DNA from 2 places in the Pseudoalteromonas sp. GB43 genome. Region 2 is predicted to be linked to the other one. Evidence: predicted binding sites of a transcription regulator. Region 2 holds the regulator's gene; the other holds the start of a gene.

Region 1 (9,158 bases), 320 kb from region 2:
ATCAGCGACAGATATTTTAAGAGCCACTCACTGAGTGGCTCTTTTATTTAGTTCGGCTGTCATTTCATCATTTAGCGCTTGTTTAGAAATATATTGCATACCGCGCTGTGCCTTTAAAATATAACCTCGCTCAGTTTCAATAATCTCACTAATCTGTTGCCAGCTTAATTGGTAGCTTTTATGCGGGTTTTCGGCTTTCACCCCATTATCATCAAATACGATAGTCACTTCGCTGCCTGATGCACGGCTCATCATTTGTCTTGCGACCCACCATGGGCGCTTGTAATAAAACGATAAGCACTCAACGACGGCAAGCATAATCATAAAGCTACCAAGGTAATGATTCTCTAATTGATAAAACGCCAATAAGCCTAAGGTTATTAACAATATCAACAGCGGGTATTTAGGCTTGGCTTGAGATGAATAAGGCAAAGACTCATCAAAGCATTCGTAATAATACGGTTTATCTAGTGTGTAAGTTGTACTTAATGTCATTTGGGGACTCAATTAATCGACTGGCAGCAGTTTAACATTGATAGAAAAAAACTGCCGCAGTTGGTTTTCATTTAGTTGTCATTATGAGAGCTTAAGGTATCTGTATTTTTTAGGTGTAAGTTGTATGTTTGTTAGTTCAATGTCATTAGCACTTGCAATGACCACAAATACTTTTTTAGTTATGGGCGATATGCCATACACCCCGATTGATGAAATTAATCTCGCCAAAGATGGAAAAATTACTAAAGCAATCGCAGCAACACCCCATGGCTTTTTAATGCACCTTGGTGATATGAAATCGGGAGCACTTGCTTGCACGAACAAGCTTTTGCAAACAAATAAAGCGTTATTGACGTCGTTGACCAAACAGCCTTTTATTTATACCCCCGGTGATAATGAATGGACCGATTGTGACCGAGAGAAGCTATCGGTGCGTTTTGATGAGCTTGAGCGCCTAAGCTTTGTTAAACGCCTAATGTTCGACGATGCTTATACACAAAAAGCACAGCAACTACAGGGTTATGCCACACAAGCTGAAATGCTAGAGAATGCCCGTTGGCAGTTTGATGGTATTGAGTTTCGTACTTTGCATATACCGGGCACTTTTAATGGCCGCTCGCAAATTTTAAAAAGTGACAAAAACGCAGCACTTGATGCCGCTGACAAACGTGATAAGTACAACTTAATTTGGTTAAAACAAGCACTTGTTCAACAAGATGCTAAGGCCTATGTGTTTGGCTTTCAGGCTGATATTTACCACCCAAGCAGTAAACCCGCCTGTAGTGAATCGCAGCGCTCTAAATGTGATGCATTTAAACTATACCGAGATGCCATCAGCGACTTTGCAAAGCACACTAAGAAGCCTGTGCTTGTAATGCATGGCGATACCGGCCCATATTGCCAGCAGCAGTTAGCGAGTAACTTAACGCGTTTAAATGTCCCCGGAGATTTTGCTGTAAGCGATGTCGCAAAAGTAAGTTTTATCGACGACCAATGGCATATAGCAAGTATAACGACAAACGAGCCCCTCACTAAGGTATGTGAGTAATAACGTTGGGTAGAACGGAGACGCACTCAGAGCCGTCAGCTATCAGATTAAAACCCAACAAGTTAGCGAATTTCTAGAGGAAAGAGTAAAGTTATCGAGTTTGAGGCTCACGTAGGCGTGAAATTTATTTCGCGCGATGTTTCTTAAATCTACGTGTAAGTCGTAGGTCGGGCTTTAGCCCGTCAGGTATGAGTAATAAAACATGTGTCGCCATAAATGACGACCTACATGATGTAGGATAGAACGGAGTGAAACCCAACAAGTTAGCGAATTTCTAGAGGAAAGAGTAAAGTTATCGAGTTTGAGGCTCACGTAGGCGTGAAATTTATTTCGCGCGGTGGTTTATAAAGTCATCAGACTTTAAACCCAAGTTAAGACTTGTAGGAGGCGTTTTAACGCCGAAAAAACTCACGCTATAGCCAAAAGTTCACGGTTAAAACCATTCCTACGATTATCTCAGATCTCATGCATCATTTAAAAAACAAAAAAGCGGCACTTGGCCGCTTTTCTTAAGTAAGGTGTGCTATTAGCAGTTAGTTTCTTCTGCGTTAACACCTTCTTTTACTTCTTCACATGCATCTTCAACTGCATTTTGTGTATCAGTAATTGCTTCGTCAATACGCTCACCTGCGTCTTCAGCAGAGTTGTCTTCACAACCCATGATGAAAAGACCTGAAAATAGGGCGATAGTTGCGGCTTTTAAAGTTGAATTTTTCATAATGAAATTCCTTGTAAATTTAAAAATAAAGTAAGTGGTTATCTGCTTTTAACTACTTAGGGACGTTGCCTCTAAGTGCTCCTGATACCAGCGAAATAACAAGTAATACTAAAAATATAAAAAAGATAATCTTAGCGATGCCTGCAGCGGCTCCTGCGATACCGCCAAAACCTAACACTGCTGCGATTAACGCGATAACTAGAAAAGTAATTGTCCAGCGTAACATAGTGGTCTCCTTGGCTATTTAAATTTTCTTAAGTTCGATGTAACTAAAGCGAGTTTTATGCCAGAAGTTTTAATTTATATATTTCAATGGTTTGTGTGTTTTTGTTGTTCTTTAGAGGGTTCATCATTTGGTAACTTTTACGAGTAAGCATGTAACTTATTCATAGTGATATTTTTTCATATTGAGATGCATGAGAAAAAGAGATAATGCACCAATAAATGGTAAGACCAATTTAACTTTATTTGGGTTGGCTACCTCTAACACCTTGTTGTGTGTGGTTTTTAGCCATTTTGTTGCTATTAATTAATAGTTCAGCATATAACGACTGGCTATATTGATTATTTATATCATCTATAGCGGGGCTTTAAATGCATAAATAGTGGGGTGTTAATTATATGTACGTCATGTTATTTTAAATTTAATTGGTTTTACCAATTTACAATGATGCTATACAAATGAATTTTGTTTGTTATTATTGGTGCATAATTATTTAACAAAAATAACTTTTTATTTTAACTAAGCGAGGGGAGTCGTATGGATATAGGTGGATTACTCACCACTGCGGCCAGTTTGATGGTGACAGGCATGGTAGGCGTGTTTGTTTTTCTGACTATTTTGATTTCAGCAGTCACTTTAATGTCAAAGCTGGTGGGTCGATTTGATGATCCTGCAACTGCAGAACCTACGCGTACAGCAAAAGTTCAACCTCAACAGGGTGTGCCACAGGCACATATTGCAGCAATCAGCGCTGCAATTGCTCAATTTCGAAATAAACAAAAATAACGGGGCAGCTTAAACATGGCTAAATTAAAACTAACCGAACTAGTATTGCGCGACGCACACCAGTCTCTTTTGGCAACGCGTATGCGCTTAGACGACATGCTACCCATGGCAGAAAAACTCGATAATGCGGGTTATTGGTCAATTGAATCATGGGGTGGTGCGACGTTTGACTCGTGTATCCGTTATTTAGGTGAAGATCCTTGGCAACGTATTCGCGAGCTAAAAGCGGCAATGCCAAACACTAAGCAGCAAATGCTACTGCGTGGGCAAAACCTTTTAGGTTACCGTCATTATGCTGATGATGTAGTCGAAAAGTTTGTTGAGCGTGCCCACAAAAACGGTGTTGATGTTTTCCGTATTTTCGATGCGATGAACGATGTGCGTAACCTTGAAACTGCCATTAAAGCTGCTGTTAAAGTAGGTGCTCATGCCCAAGGTACTATTTCGTACACAGTAAGCCCAGTCCATACGCTTGATATGTGGCTTGAGCTTGCAAAACAACTAGAAGATCTTGGTTGTCATTCAATTTGTATCAAAGATATGGCAGGTTTATTAAAGCCTTATGATTGTGAACAGTTGATCAAAGGTTTAAAAGAAACTGTGTCTATTCCTATTGCGATGCAATGCCACGCAACCACAGGTTTAAGCACTGCAACTTACCAAAAAGCGATCGATGCAGGTATCGATATGCTTGATACGGCTATTTCGTCAATGAGTATGACCTATGGTCATAGCGCCACAGAAACCATCGTTTCAATTGTAGAAGGCACTGAGCGAGACACAGCACTTTGATTTAAACCAATTAGAAGAAATTGCTGCTTACTTCCGTGACGTACGCAAGAAATATGCTGCATTTGAAGGCAGCCTTAAAGGCGTTGATGGACGTATCTTATTAGCGCAAGTGCCGGGCGGCATGTTAACTAATATGGAAAATCAGCTTAAAGAGCAAGGTGCTGCTGACAAACTTGATCAAGTATTACTCGAGATCCCGCGTGTTCGCGAAGACTTAGGTTACATTCCACTCGTTACACCAACCTCACAAATTGTTGGTACTCAAGCGGTACTTAATGTTTTGACTGGCGAGCGATATAAAACCATCACTAAAGAAACTGCGGGTGTGCTCAAAGGCGAGTATGGTGCAACACCAGCACCAATGAATAAAGAGCTGCAAGAACGTGTACTAGATGGCGCTGAAGCAATCACTTGCCGTCCTGCTGATAAGCTTGAGCCTGAACTTGAGAAGCTTGAAGCAGAGTTATTAAGTGAAGCTAAAGAGCAAGGTTTAGAGCTTGCTGATGACGTGATTGATGATGTGCTTACTTACGCATTATTCCCTCAAATTGGCCTTAAGTTTATTAAAAACCGTAACAACCCTGATGCGTTTGAAGCAATTCCAACGGGTGAAGTTGCTAAGTCAGAAAGTAAACCAGCCGCTTCAAGTCCTGCAAAAGCAGAGCAATACAGCGTTAAAGTTGACGGTAAAGTTTACGATGTCGTTGTAGCGCAAGGTGGTGAACTAAAAGAAGTAACTCTAAAAGACAGTGAGTTAATTCCTCAATCTGCCTCAGCGTCTGTTAGCGAAACCTTAAACGCGCCGTTAGCAGGCAATATTTTCAAAGTGAAAGTAAAAGCTGGCCAAACAGTAAATGAAGGTGATGTGGTTATCATTATGGAAGCAATGAAAATGGAAACAGAAGTTCGCGCCGCACACTCAGGTACAATTGCAGAAGTATTAGTGGCAGAGGGCGACTCTGTTGCCACTGGCGATGCGTTAATCGCGCTAGCATAGGAGACAGAGGATGGATGGTGTTTTAAACCTCTGGCATGCGACAGGTATTGCTAACTTTACCTTTCCTGCATTAATAATGATTGCGGTAGGTTGCGGGTTATTATATCTCGCAATCGCCCGTAAATTTGAGCCATTATTGTTATTACCTATCGGCTTTGGGGCTATTTTAACTAATATTCCTGTAGCCGGGTTATCTGAACCGGGTGGTTTGCTTTATTACGTGTACGATATCGGGATTGATTCTGGGGTGTTCCCACTTTTGATCTTTATGGGCGTGGGGGCGCTTACAGACTTTAGTGCCTTAATCGCTAATCCGCGTATGTTGCTGTTAGGCGCGGCTGCGCAGTTTGGTATTTTTGCTACTTTATTTGGTGCAATTCTACTTAACTTTATTCCTGGTTTTGAGTTTACACTTCAGGATGCATCGGCCATTGCCATTATTGGTGGGGCTGATGGTCCAACGGCTATTTTTTTAGCATCTAAGTTGGCACCTGATTTACTTGGTGCAATAGCAGTAGCGGCGTATTCATACATGGCACTAGTGCCAATTATTCAGCCGCCAATTATGCGTGCATTAACAACGCAAGCAGAGCGCGAAATTCAAATGCCGCAACTTCGTACAGTATCGAAGAAAGAGAAAATTGTTTTTCCGTTAATGGTGCTTAGTTTAACCATCTTGTTTTTACCAGCAGCAACGCCGCTTGTGGGCATGTTCTGCCTAGGTAACTTGATGCGTGAATCGGGCGTGGTTGATCGTTTAAGCAATAGTGCACAAAACGAAATCATCAACATTACCACCATTTTCTTAGGCTTAGCGGTAGGCTCAAAGCTTGCGGCCGATAAGTTCTTAACCGTAGAAACAATCGGTATTTTGGTGTTAGGTGCATTGACCTTTGCAATTGGTACAGCGTCAGGGGTGTTTATGGCAAAAGGTCTGAATAAGATCTCTAAATCGCCAATCAACCCATTAGTAGGCGCAGCAGGTGTGTCAGCGGTACCAATGGCAGCACGGGTGGTTAATAAGGTCGGCCTTGAGAGCAACCCGCATAACTTCTTGTTAATGCATGCCATGGGACCAAACGTAGCAGGGGTATTAGGAAGTGCCGTTGCAGCAGGTATTCTGTTAGCGATTGTTGGCTAAGTCGATTTACTTCCAACCGACTGGCGCAGTAATTTTACTGCGCTTTTTTTTGCCTATAGACTAGGGTCACCCTAAAGAAATTGTAGTTAAATGATAGTTGTGTAAGGAAGCCGCCATGAATGTTTTTATTATCTTATTATGCCTTTTTGTTGCCTTGGTTATTCTGATACCGCTACTTGAAAAGTATCAGTCTAGAATGGGGCTTGATGGCGCGACAAAGTATGCAAAGTACATTTGGCCACTGGTGATGATTTCGCTGATTATTCAACTTATCTATGTTCTTTTAAGGTAATAGTTGTATTAAACCGCAGTGCTATCAGTACTCATTTTAGTAAAGTCTATAATAGTTTTAGCCGGGTTTATTTGGCACAAAAAAGCCGCTTCAATTGAAGCGGCTTTTTTATGTTTACTTAACTACTTATTTAGCGCCAATTGTAACTCACGGTTACGCTGTAATTGCGCCAAGAAGTTATCAGCAATTGGTTTAAACTTAGCTAACTCATCGCGCGGTAAAGGCTCTGATTTAGGTAGTTTGACCGTTTTAGGGTTACGGTGTACACCGTTAACTAAGAATTCATAGTGTAAGTGATAATGTTACACGACCTGTCGCACCAACGGTGCCAATCTTTTGGCCTTGCTTCACTTTCTGACCAGTTCTAACCATCTTTTTGTCTAAGTGTAAGTACTTAGTTACATATTGTGTGCCATGGCTAATAAATACATAGTTACCATTGTATTTACTGTAGCCTGCTCTAATCACTTTACCATTACCTGATGACACAACAGGTGTACCTGTACGCGCTGCGTAATCGATACCGTTATGTGGTTTTACCGTTTTGGTCACTGGGTGTAAACGACGCGGGTTAAAGCTCGAACTAATATACTTAAAGTTAACTGGCGCACGTAAGAAAGCTTTTTTCATGCTGCGGCCTTCAGGCGTATAGAAGTTACCATCGGTATGGCGAATAGCAGTGTAACGCTCGCCTTGGTTAATAAACTCTGCGGCAATAATTTTACCGTCGCCAATGTATTCACCATCAACATAGTGAGCTTCGTAAATAAGACCAAATTGGTCACCTTTACGAATGTCATTAGCAAAGTCGACATCCCAACCAAAGATGTCAGCAAAATTCATAATTTGACGTTCGCTTAAGCCAGCGGCAATGCCTGATGTCCAAAAGCTATTAGAGATCTCGCCGCCAGCAGATTTACTTAGCGTTTCGATTTCTTTGCTATCGATAGAAGTGTCGTAGTTACCTTCGTCATTTAATGTAACGTATAAGGTATCTGTTTTTGAGATCACATAACGAAGCTGCGCTAAAGAGCCATCTTCAGCGGTTGCAAAGCTTAAGATTTCGCCTGGGTGAATTTTTGTTAACTTACGAGTTTCAGCGTTGGTATTAACTAGTTTGTGTAATGTTTGCGCTGAGAAACCCGCACGTTTAAAGATAAGTGCTAAATTATCGCCATTACGTACTTCATGGTCGATAAGCTCGTATTCTGGAAGTTTTGCTGCTGCTTGCTCCGAATTAAGCTCAGTTAGTTTTTCGTTATCATCAACTTTAACTTGTAATTCGTAGCGTTTGCCAATTTCAAGTGCGTTTGCACTGTTGTCCTTTGATGCGGTGGCTTTTTCAGAAGGCAATAACGCCAAGCCGACAATAGCAGAAACCAAACCGAGAATAAGCAGTTTGTGTTTTTTGGGAAGTTTGTGCACTACGTGAACCATATCGTGCCTTTTCTGCTGTCAAGAAATTTAAATACTAATATCGCAGGATATACCTAAAATAGAGCAAATACCAGTGTTTTGTAGATTTAAACTGGCGCTATTTTACGCTAGAATTGGCCTGCGCGTTAAACTTTTTTGTTTAAAATTGCAGCAGATGTCTATGGTTAAACTAAATCTACATTAGTTAACTAAAGTCCCTTCATTAAATTGCAATAACGCGGTATAAAGAACAATCATGCGCGCTGCCTTCAGGGCTGTTTCTTAAACTATTTAAGTTAGGCTTTTTTCTAGTGTCGCTTTTTGGTGCTAACTAGCTAAATTTTAAAGTTTTTAGCTTTATATTTATAACCCTGACAGGCCACCACGCCCCGGTAGCTGAATTTTTGGAGTAATACACAGTGGATTTACAAACCGCTCTAGCTGAGATAAAACGCGGTGCAGAAGAGATATTAATTGAAGACGAATTAGTCGAAAAGCTAAAGTCTGGTAAGAAACTTAAGATCAAAGCGGGTTTCGATCCAACTGCGCCTGATCTGCATTTAGGTCACACAGTTCTTATCAACAAAATGAAAACCTTCCAAGACCTAGGTCATGAAGTGATTTTCTTGATCGGTGACTTCACCGGTATGATTGGTGATCCGACGGGTAAAAACGTAACGCGTAAACCGTTAACCCGTGAAGATGTATTAGCTAATGCTGAAACCTATAAAGAGCAAGTATTTAAGATTCTTGATCCTGCTAAAACTACAGTTGCATTCAACTCTACTTGGATGGAGAACTTAGGTGCAGCAGGTATGATTAAACTGGCTGCGCGTCAAACAGTAGCACGTATGCTAGAACGTGATGACTTTAAAAAGCGTTATGCCAGCGGTCAATCAATTGCTATCCACGAATTTTTATATCCACTGGTACAAGGTTGGGACTCAGTTGCATTAGAAGCTGATGTTGAGCTTGGCGGTACAGACCAACGCTTTAACCTATTAATGGGTCGTGAATTACAAAAAGACGAAGGTCAAAAGCCACAAACAGTACTTATGATGCCACTGCTTGAAGGTACTGATGGCGTTCAGAAAATGTCTAAGTCATTAGGTAATTACATTGGTATTACTGATGAGCCTAACGACATGTTTGGTAAAGTGATGTCTATTAGTGATGAGCTAATGTGGCGTTACTATGACTTATTAAGTGCATTATCTATCGAAGAGATTGCAGCGCTTAAACAACGTGTT
Region 2 (9,158 bases):
AAAACGCGGTATTTTAACAGCTGGTTTATTAGTGTTTATTGAGTGCATGAAAGAGTTACCTGCGGCTTTATTACTCAGACCTTTTAATTTTGAAACCCTAGCAACTCATGTTTTTCAATATGTTAGTGATGAGCAATTGGAGCTTGCGTCAATTTCAGCCTTGTTTATCGTGTTAGTTGGGTTAATCCCTTTGTATTTCGTTAATCGTTCGATGGAGCAAAATCACTCATGAGTCATTTGATAATTAAAGACTTAGCTTATCAGTACAATGCGACTCAGGTGTTGAGTGAACTAAACCTCAATGTTGAACAAGATGAAATCGTCTGTTTGCTTGGCGCAAGTGGCTGCGGCAAAACCACCACCTTAAAGGCAATTGCCGGGATTTTACAGCCTGATCAAGGCTATATGAGTATTGATTCAAAAGTGGTCAACGATAGTGGGCTGTTTGTTGCACCGGAAAAACGTAATATTGGCATGATGTTCCAAGACTATGCGCTGTTTCCTCATTTAACGGTAAGCGACAACATTGCGTTTGGTCTTAGCAATATGAGCAAAGCGCAAAAGCGAGAGCGTGTAGATGAAATGCTTAGCCTTGTTAAACTCGATGGTTGTGCACAGCGATACCCTCATCAGCTTTCTGGTGGACAGCAGCAACGTGTGGCAATAGCCCGTGCACTTGCTTACAAACCAAGTTTATTATTACTTGATGAGCCATTTTCGAATATTGATACACAAGTGCGTTTTGAGCTTATTGCAGATATACGCCGAATTATTAAAGCTCAGCAGGTTTCTGCGGTATTTGTTACCCATTCGAAGGAAGAAGCTTTCGCATTTGCTGACACGCTTGCGGTTATGCATGGTGGAAAAATAGCCCAACAAGGCTCTCCTGAGCAGTTATTTAGCCAACCTAACTCAAAGGTGGTTGCAGAGTTTCTTGGTACGGGCATATACTTAACGGCAAAAGTATTAACGCCAACTGAATACGAAACGGCGTTTGGTGTGGTTCACTCATTGACACCGAACAATGCAGATTGTCAGCAAGGTCAAGTGTATATAAGACCGCACCATATTCAGTTGTGTGAAGCTGCGCACAGTGACGCAAACAGTTTAACTATTTTGCACAGGCGCTTTATCGGTACGCGTTATGTATATCGAATTAATATTGCAGGGCAAGAGTGTGAAGTTGCTGCAGAGCAAGACCGCGTGTTAGCTGTTGAGCAACCTGTAAAAATAAAAATAATGCCGCACACAGTCAATTTTTTTCATGATTAGTAATAAATAACAATCTTGAATCCTTGGCTTTGTGCAAATAACGAGAAGCTAAGGATTCACTATGGCGCAAGCGCAATCTGGGATTTGTGCTGAAGCAAACTTACATGGTTTGCACCTGTTTTTTAATGTTTACGATGGCCACGATGAGTCATTACGTAAAAAACTAAAACGCGTTAGCGTCATTCAAGATGAGTTTGCTGATCAGTTCTCAGAAGCCATGCTATCGTGCGTGGTTGCCCTTGGTGCTCAGTATTGGTCGCATATCTTGCCCGAGTTTATTCCTAGTCAATTGCAAAGCTTTCCGAATGTAACTCATAGTGATCATGTGATGAGTGCCCAGCCATTTGATTTGTTTGTACAAATTCGCTCAGACCGTGAAGATGTAAACCATCTATTTGCCCTGCAAATCCTAAAATTATTAACACCGGATGTTGAGCTGGTGGAGCAGGTCCGTAATTTTCGGTTTTTAGATGGACGTGATTTTAACGGCTTTATTTATGCAGGCGATACACCTCATGGCCGTCAAAAGCGTAGTACAGCACTTATCGACAAACCGGGTCACTTTGAAGACCAAGGCAGCTATATCCATGTTCAGCGCTTTGTGCATGATTTGAGTGTCTGGCAGCATTTATCGTTATCAGAGCAAGAGCAAATCATGGGGCGCACGCGTCTAGATAACACCTTGATTGTGCCTGCTGTAGAAACCAGTCATGCGGTTCGTAGTGAATTAAAAGATGAGCATGGCCAGCCTCTCTTGCTAAACCAAAGCATGCCATTTGGTGATGTGCATAAGCAGGGAATTTTAATGGTTTCGTGTGCGGCGCAAGGGGATGCGTTTGAGCAGGTATTAAAGAGTCGCTTGGGGCAGGGCGATTGCTATGATCATTGGCTCGATTTTACTCAAGCCGATATGGGATCTGCGTTTTTCGCCCCGTCAGTAAACTTCTTAAAGCAACTTTAAACGGTATCGAATAAAGTGCGCACGCGATCGAGCGTCACATCGATTTCAGAAATCTTCGCAGGGGCGATAAAAATAGTGTCGTCGCCTGCAATAGTGCCTAGTACGCCATCTGCTTTACCGAGTGAATCAAGTAAACGAGCAATTAATTGTGCTGCGCCTGGACTGGTGCGAATAATGATCATCATTTCGTTATGCATAATATCAATAACAAGCTGACGCAGTGGGCTTTTCGCTGTTGGCACACCCATTTCAGCCGGTAAGCAATAGACCATTTCTTGTTTTGCATTACGAGTACGTACCGCACCAAATTTGCTTAACATGCGAGATACTTTACTTTGACTAATATTATCAAAGCCTTGCTCTTTTAATGCTTCGACAATCTCACCTTGTGAACCGAAGTTTTCTTCTTTTAATAGCGCTTTAAACGCTTTGATCAGTGCTTCTTGTTTGTCTTGTGGTTGCATGTTGCCGTTTCTTTATTCATAAAATGTAGGGTAATTCTACACAACTCTGCATATTTATGCAGTATTAGTTTACAAAGTCGTCCAAAATGCTGTGTCTTTACAGCCAAGTTTACAACTATGGTCGAAATTATACGCGAAATAAGCAGGATAAATTTGTTTTTAGTCGCTAATTTCATTATCTTTAGGGCCACAAATATTTCCTACCTCAAATTACGGAGAATTCCAATGAAAGTTGCTGTTTTAGGCGCAGCTGGCGGTATCGGCCAAGCATTGTCTTTATTATTAAAAACAAGTTTACCTGCAGGTTCTGAATTATCGTTATACGATGTTGCCCCTGTTGTTCCTGGTGTAGCGGTTGATCTTTCTCACATCCCAACAGACGTTAAAGTTGAAGGCTTTGGTGCTGACAGCTTAGACGCAGCATTAGCTGGTTGTGATATCGTTCTTATCCCAGCGGGTATGCCACGTAAGCCAGGCATGGACCGTGCGGACCTTTTCAACGTAAACGCAGGTATCATCAAAACATTAGCTGAAGGCATCGTTAAAAACTGTCCTAAAGCGTTAGTAGGTATCATCACTAACCCAGTAAACGGCACAGTGCCAATCGTTGCTGAAGTATTCAAAAAAGCGGGTACTTACGATGCAGGCCGTGTATTCGGTATCACAACGCTTGACGTGATCCGTTCAGAAGCATTTGTTGCTGAACTTAAAGGTTTAAGCGCAACTGACGTTAAAGTTCCAGTGATCGGCGGTCACTCAGGTACGACAATCCTTCCTCTTCTATCTCAAGTTGAAGGTGTTACTTTCACTGACGAAGAAGTTGCGGCATTAACTCCACGTATCCAAAACGCAGGTACTGAAGTTGTTAACGCTAAAGCGGGTGGCGGTTCAGCGACTCTTTCTATGGGTGCTGCAGCAGCACGCTTCTGTATGTCTTTAGTTAAAGGCTTACAAGGTGAAGAAGTAGTTGATTACGCATACGTTGCAGTTGAAAACGGTGACGCAGCATACTTCGCACACCCAGTTCGTCTAGGTAAAAACGGCGTTGAAGAAATCCTTTCTTACGGTGAGTTAAGTGCATTCGAAGAGCAAGCTAAAAACGACATGCTAGCTACACTTAACAAAGACATCCAAGAAGGTATTGATTTCATCAACGGTTAATTCCGACAGATGATAGGCGATTTTTTAAATCGCCGAAAACAAAAAAGCCTGCAAATGCAGGCTTTTTTAATGGCTCGAATAAATAGTGTTTAGTGATCGCGGGCAACGGCGATACGGGCCAAACTCTCTAAGGCTTGTTTGTACGGTGTATCTGGTAAGAACGCAATACAAGCAATTGCTTTGTCAGCTTCTTGCTCAGCTTTTTGCATTGCAAACTCAAGGGCTTTAGTGTCAGCTAATGCCGCTAGAATGCTTTCTAAATGGTCCATACCATTACCAAGCTCAATAGCTTCGCGTACTAGCTTAACTTGCTCTGGTGTGCCTTTTTGCATTGCGTAGATAAGCGGTAGGGTAGGTTTACCTTCAGCTAAATCATCGCCAATGTTTTTACCAAGTTGCTCGGCATCGGCGTTGTAATCAAGTACATCATCCACTAATTGGAATGCAGTGCCAAGATGCATTCCATATAAGTTTAATGCTTCAAGGGTTTGCTCGTCTTGCTCGGTAATAATTGCAGCAAAACGGTTGCAGCTTCGAACAATTTTGCCGTTTTGCTGTAAATAACCTGCATATAGCTTTGTTCTGTGGTGTCAGGGTCATTACAGTTCATTAGCTGTAATACTTCACCTTCAGCGATGACATTGGTTGCATCCGCTAAAATTTGCATGATTGACATTTTACCTAGGCCAACCATAAGCTGAAATGAACGTGTATAGATAAAGTCACCGACCAAAACGCTAGCTGCATTACCAAACTCTGCATTGGCTGTAGGCGTACCACGGCGCAAATGTGACTCGTCGACAACGTCGTCATGCAATAATGTGGCGGTATGAATAAATTCGATGATAGTGGCAAGCGTAATATGGTCTTTGCCCTCATAACCAAGTGCTTTTGCCGCTAAAATGGCCAACATAGGACGAACGCGTTTACCGCCACTGTTTACTATGTATAAACCGAGTTGGTTAACCAATGCGACATCTGAGCGCATTTGGGCATGTATAAGTTGATTGACGTCATCCATTTCATTTTCGATTAACGTCTGGATAGCTTTTATATCCATTGATCTCCGAGCCAATATTTATGGGTATACGGGGCTGATTGTACAACAAAAAAAGCGCTTGCTCGATATTTTGTGATGATTCAGTAAAAAAACACTGTAAAGTTTTTTATTTGAGATCAATTTTGCCAAGATAAATTTATAACCTTGATTAATAAGTGATCAGCTTTTTGAATTTTAAAGGTGCCTATTATTAACGTAATTTAATTGTCATGAGATCGTAAAAACCGCTTGGCATGTGGTGTTTTTAGGATAGAATAGGGGAAAATATTGAATTGCTCTCAATGCAGCTATTTTTTATTCATTTTATCGAAAAAGAGGCTTGCTAGTTTTTGCACATTAGCGTAAACTTCGCGCCCTATTGAAGAATATTTTAGTTGCGTCGATTTGAGGGCGCACAGACGGAGTTAATTATGTACGCGGTTTTCCAAAGTGGTGGTAAACAGCACCGTGTGACTGAAGGTCAAACAATTCGTCTTGAGAAATTAGACGTTGAAACTGGTGCAGCAGTTGAATTTGATTCAGTACTTTTAGTTGCTGATGGTGAGAAAATCGAGAATCGGTGTACCGTTCGTAAACGGTGGTAAAGTAACAGCTGAGGTTGTTTCACACGGTCGCGGTGAGAAAGTTAAGATTGTTAAATTTAGACGTCGTAAGCATTCTCGTAAGCAAATGGGCCATCGTCAATGGTTCACTGAAGTTAAAATCACTGGCATTAGCGCTTAATTAGAGGTACTGAGAAATGGCACATAAAAAAGCAGCTGGTAGTACTCGTAACGGTCGCGATTCAGAAAGCAAACGCCTAGGTGTTAAGCGTTTTGGTGGCGAATCAGTTCTAGCGGGTAGCATCATTGTTCGTCAACGTGGTACTCGTTTCCACGCTGGCGCAAACGTAGGTATCGGTAAAGACCACACTATCTTCGCAAAAGCAGATGGTAAAGTTCAATTCGAACAGAAGGGTCCTTTAAACCGTAAATACGTAAATATCGTAGCTGAGTAATCATCTCGATATTTGAAAAACCCCGCCTTTGCGGGGTTTTTTGTTTTAAGGCACATAATAGTGCGTATAAATATATACCTAAGCGCCTTGGCATTGGGTGCTGAATAGGGCACTTAGGTATATAATAGAGTTATTAACAAGCCAATCTTAAAGTGAGTAATCATGAAGTTTGTAGATGAAGTAGAAATTCGTTGTGACGCGGGTGATGGCGGCAGCGGTGTCGTATCTTTCCGACGTGAAAAATATGTACCAGATGGCGGTCCTGATGGCGGCGACGGCGGCGATGGCGGCAGCGTTTATCTACAAGCCGATGAAAACTTAAATACGTTAATTGATTACCAATTTGAGCGTTTTCATAAAGCAGAGCGCGGCACAAATGGTCAAAGCCGTAACATGACTGGTAAAAAAGGCGCTGATTTAACGCTTAAAGTGCCTGTTGGTACACGTATCATTGATGTTGATACTGAAGAGTCATTAGGTGATTTGACCAAGCATGGTCAAAAGGTTGTTGTTGCAAAAGGTGGTTTCCATGGCTTGGGGAATGCACGTTTTAAATCAAGTACAAACCGCGCTCCACGTCAAAAAACACTAGGTACACCTGGTGAAGTTCGCAGCTTACGTCTAGAGCTAATGCTACTTGCAGATGTTGGCTTACTTGGTTTACCAAATGCTGGTAAATCAACGTTTATCCGCAGTGTTTCTGCAGCTAAACCAAAAGTGGCAGATTACCCGTTTACGACGCTTATTCCTAATCTTGGTGTAGTACGCCCAGATGCGAATAAGTCATTTGTAATTGCTGATATCCCAGGTCTAATCGAAGGCGCTTCAGATGGCGCGACCTTGGTATTCGCTTCTTAAAACACTTAGAGCGTTGTCGTGTATTACTGCATATCATTGATGTTATGCCTGTTGATGGTACAAACCCGGTTGATAATGCCTTTGCGATTATTAATGAGCTACACCAATACAGCCCTAAACTTGCTGAAAAGCCGCGCTGGTTAGTATTTAACAAAATTGACCTATTACCAGAAGATGAAGCTGAAGCCCTGTGTAATGAAATTGCCGAAGAGCTAGGTGAAGAGGTTAATGTTTACCGTATTTCTGCTGCGAATAAACAAAATACTCAAGCATTGTGTCATGACATTATGGCGCTACTTGATAGTATGCCGAAAGAGAAATTCGCTGAAGAAGAGAAAGAAGAAGTTGAATTTAAGTGGGATACTTATCATCAGAAAGCGACCTCTCAAGATGATGATGATTGGGATGACGACTGGGATGATGATGACTACGATGTGGAAGTTATCTACCAACGATAAAATTTAAAACTGAAAAGGAGCCATGCGCTCCTTTTTTATTAATAAGAAAAAAGTATTAAGGTTTAGTGTGAAAATTTCAATGATTGCTGCGATGGCAAATAACCGAGTAATTGACAAGACAACCAAATGCCATGGCATTTACCCGCCGATCTGCAACACTTTAAAAAAGTAACCATGGCAAAGCCTGTGATCATGGGCCGTAAAACATTTGAATCAATAGGTCGGCCTTTACCGGGTCGTCAAAATATTATTATCACGCGTAATGCTGATTACACAGCTGAAGGTATTGAGGTGGTTACTTCACCAGAGGCTGCGCTGGAATTGGTTGCTGATGTTGAAGAAGTAATGATTATTGGTGGCGGAAATATATACGAACAATTCCTGTCTCAAGCAGATCGTCTATACTTAACTTTTATCGACCTTGAAGTGGAAGGTGATACGCAGTTCCCAGATTACGAAAGTGTTGCTAATTGGACAGTTGCCGAGCAAGAAAAGCATCAGCCTGATAACAAAAACCCTCACTCGTATACTTTTGTAACCCTGTACAAAAATTCGTAACATTATTGCGGTAAAATTAATTAGTTGGTACAATATTACACAATCTTGGTAAGAAAAAAGTATTACATAAGGGCAAAATATGATGAAGTTACCAAATATGTTACTTGCAGCGGCTGTTGTATCAGCGTCAGTTGCGTATACAGCACCAGCAAAAGCTGATGATCAATTAGCGGTTTCTATCTGTGAATATATCGCAGCTGATGATAAAAACCGTTTGCGTAGTAAGCTTAAAAGCTCACGTGTGAAAATTCGTAACATTTTTGATGCTGTGAAATGCAATGGCAATAACATGCTTCGTCATGCAATCGAAAGCGGCGCGGCAGATACTGGTGAGTATATTGTTAAGAACTTATCAAAAAGCTCTTTAGAAGATGGTGCTGATATTGCTTGGGCTGAGTCGAACGGTCACGGTGGTTCACCACTAATCGCTGTTATTAAAGACCGCGCAGGCCTTTAATTTAAGCGCCAAAAGAATTTAAGAAACCGCACTCGTTGCGGTTTTTTTGTGCCTGTAAGGTAAGTAACTTGTTGAGAATCTCTCGTTTATTAAAAACTGGAAGCTTCTAAAGTTGAAGTCTTCCAGTTTGAGGCATTTACTGCTTGTTATTTATGGTAGCTTAAACAGGTTTCTACTTCGTTCTTCGAACCTAAGATCACCGCCACACGTTGGTGAATAGCGTCAGGTTGAATGTCCATGATGCGCTCAGTGCCTGTAGAAGCTATGCCGCCAGCTTGTTCGATTAACATTGCCATTGGGTTTGCTTCGTATAATAAACGTAATTTGTTAGGTTTATTTGGATCTTTCGTGTCAGTTGGGTAAGTAAAAATACCACCACGACATAATACACGGTGCACATCACCCACCATTGCAGCAATCCAGCGCATGTTGAAGTTACGACCACGTGGGTTTGTGTCACCAGCAATTAAGTCATTGATGTAATTTTGCATCGCAGGTTGCCAATGGCGTTGGTTTGAAGCATTGATAGCAAATTCGCTGGTCTCTTCAGGTACGCTTGCAAAATCTTGTGTTAATAAGAAGGTACCGTGCGTTTTATCTAAGGTGAAAAAGCGTGTGCCTTTGCCGGTTGTTAACGCCAGCACGGTTGATGGGCCATATAACACATAACCCGCTGCAACTTGGTTTTTACCCGGTTGCATAAAAATACTAGGATCAGCTGGATCTGAACCTTCAGGCGCTGCCATAATTGAGAAAATTGTACCAACGAGTGAGTTGATATCAGTATTTGATGAGCCATCAAGTGGGTCGAATGCAACAATGTAGTTGGCATCTGGATTACCCGCAACGGTGAAGTCTTCTTCTTCAGAGGCAATGGCTTTTACGTAGCCCGATTCTAATAAAATATCTTTT

The links. The regulator ArgR, encoded in region 2, controls arginine synthesis, uptake and breakdown. The targets are predictions, from matches to a motif close to ANTGAATANNTATTCANT.
Region 1: the regulator ArgR is predicted to act here: its motif matches at 2,965-2,982, upstream of ACRWSG_RS04465 (OadG family protein).

What each region holds. Positions count from the first base shown of each region.
Region 1 covers NZ_JBPCHJ010000001.1:941,978-951,135, reverse strand. The annotation lists gene csrA (carbon storage regulator CsrA) at 1-1, shown strand, start outside; gene ACRWSG_RS04485 (YcxB family protein) at 28-495, opposite strand; gene ACRWSG_RS04480 (hypothetical protein) at 620-1,543, shown strand; gene ACRWSG_RS04475 (hypothetical protein) at 2,070-2,261, opposite strand; gene ACRWSG_RS04470 (DUF1328 domain-containing protein) at 2,314-2,487, opposite strand; gene ACRWSG_RS04465 (OadG family protein) at 3,022-3,270, shown strand; partial or broken gene oadA (sodium-extruding oxaloacetate decarboxylase subunit alpha) at 3,286-5,059, shown strand; gene ACRWSG_RS04455 (sodium ion-translocating decarboxylase subunit beta) at 5,070-6,200, shown strand; partial or broken gene ACRWSG_RS04450 (peptidoglycan DD-metalloendopeptidase family protein) at 6,615-7,929, opposite strand; gene tyrS (tyrosine--tRNA ligase) at 8,328-9,158, shown strand, end outside.
Region 2 covers NZ_JBPCHJ010000001.1:1,259,832-1,268,989, reverse strand. The annotation lists partial or broken gene ACRWSG_RS06000 (ABC transporter permease) at 1-232, shown strand, start outside; gene ACRWSG_RS05995 (ABC transporter ATP-binding protein) at 229-1,272, shown strand; gene ACRWSG_RS05990 (Dyp-type peroxidase) at 1,334-2,233, shown strand; gene argR (transcriptional regulator ArgR) at 2,230-2,697, opposite strand; gene mdh (malate dehydrogenase) at 2,923-3,858, shown strand; partial or broken gene ispB (octaprenyl diphosphate synthase) at 3,948-4,771, opposite strand; partial or broken gene rplU (50S ribosomal protein L21) at 5,329-5,641, shown strand; gene rpmA (50S ribosomal protein L27) at 5,658-5,915, shown strand; partial or broken gene cgtA (Obg family GTPase CgtA) at 6,078-7,231, shown strand; partial or broken gene folA (type 3 dihydrofolate reductase) at 7,311-7,789, shown strand; gene ACRWSG_RS05950 (DUF3718 domain-containing protein) at 7,869-8,246, shown strand; gene ACRWSG_RS05945 (class 1 fructose-bisphosphatase) at 8,393-9,158, opposite strand, start outside.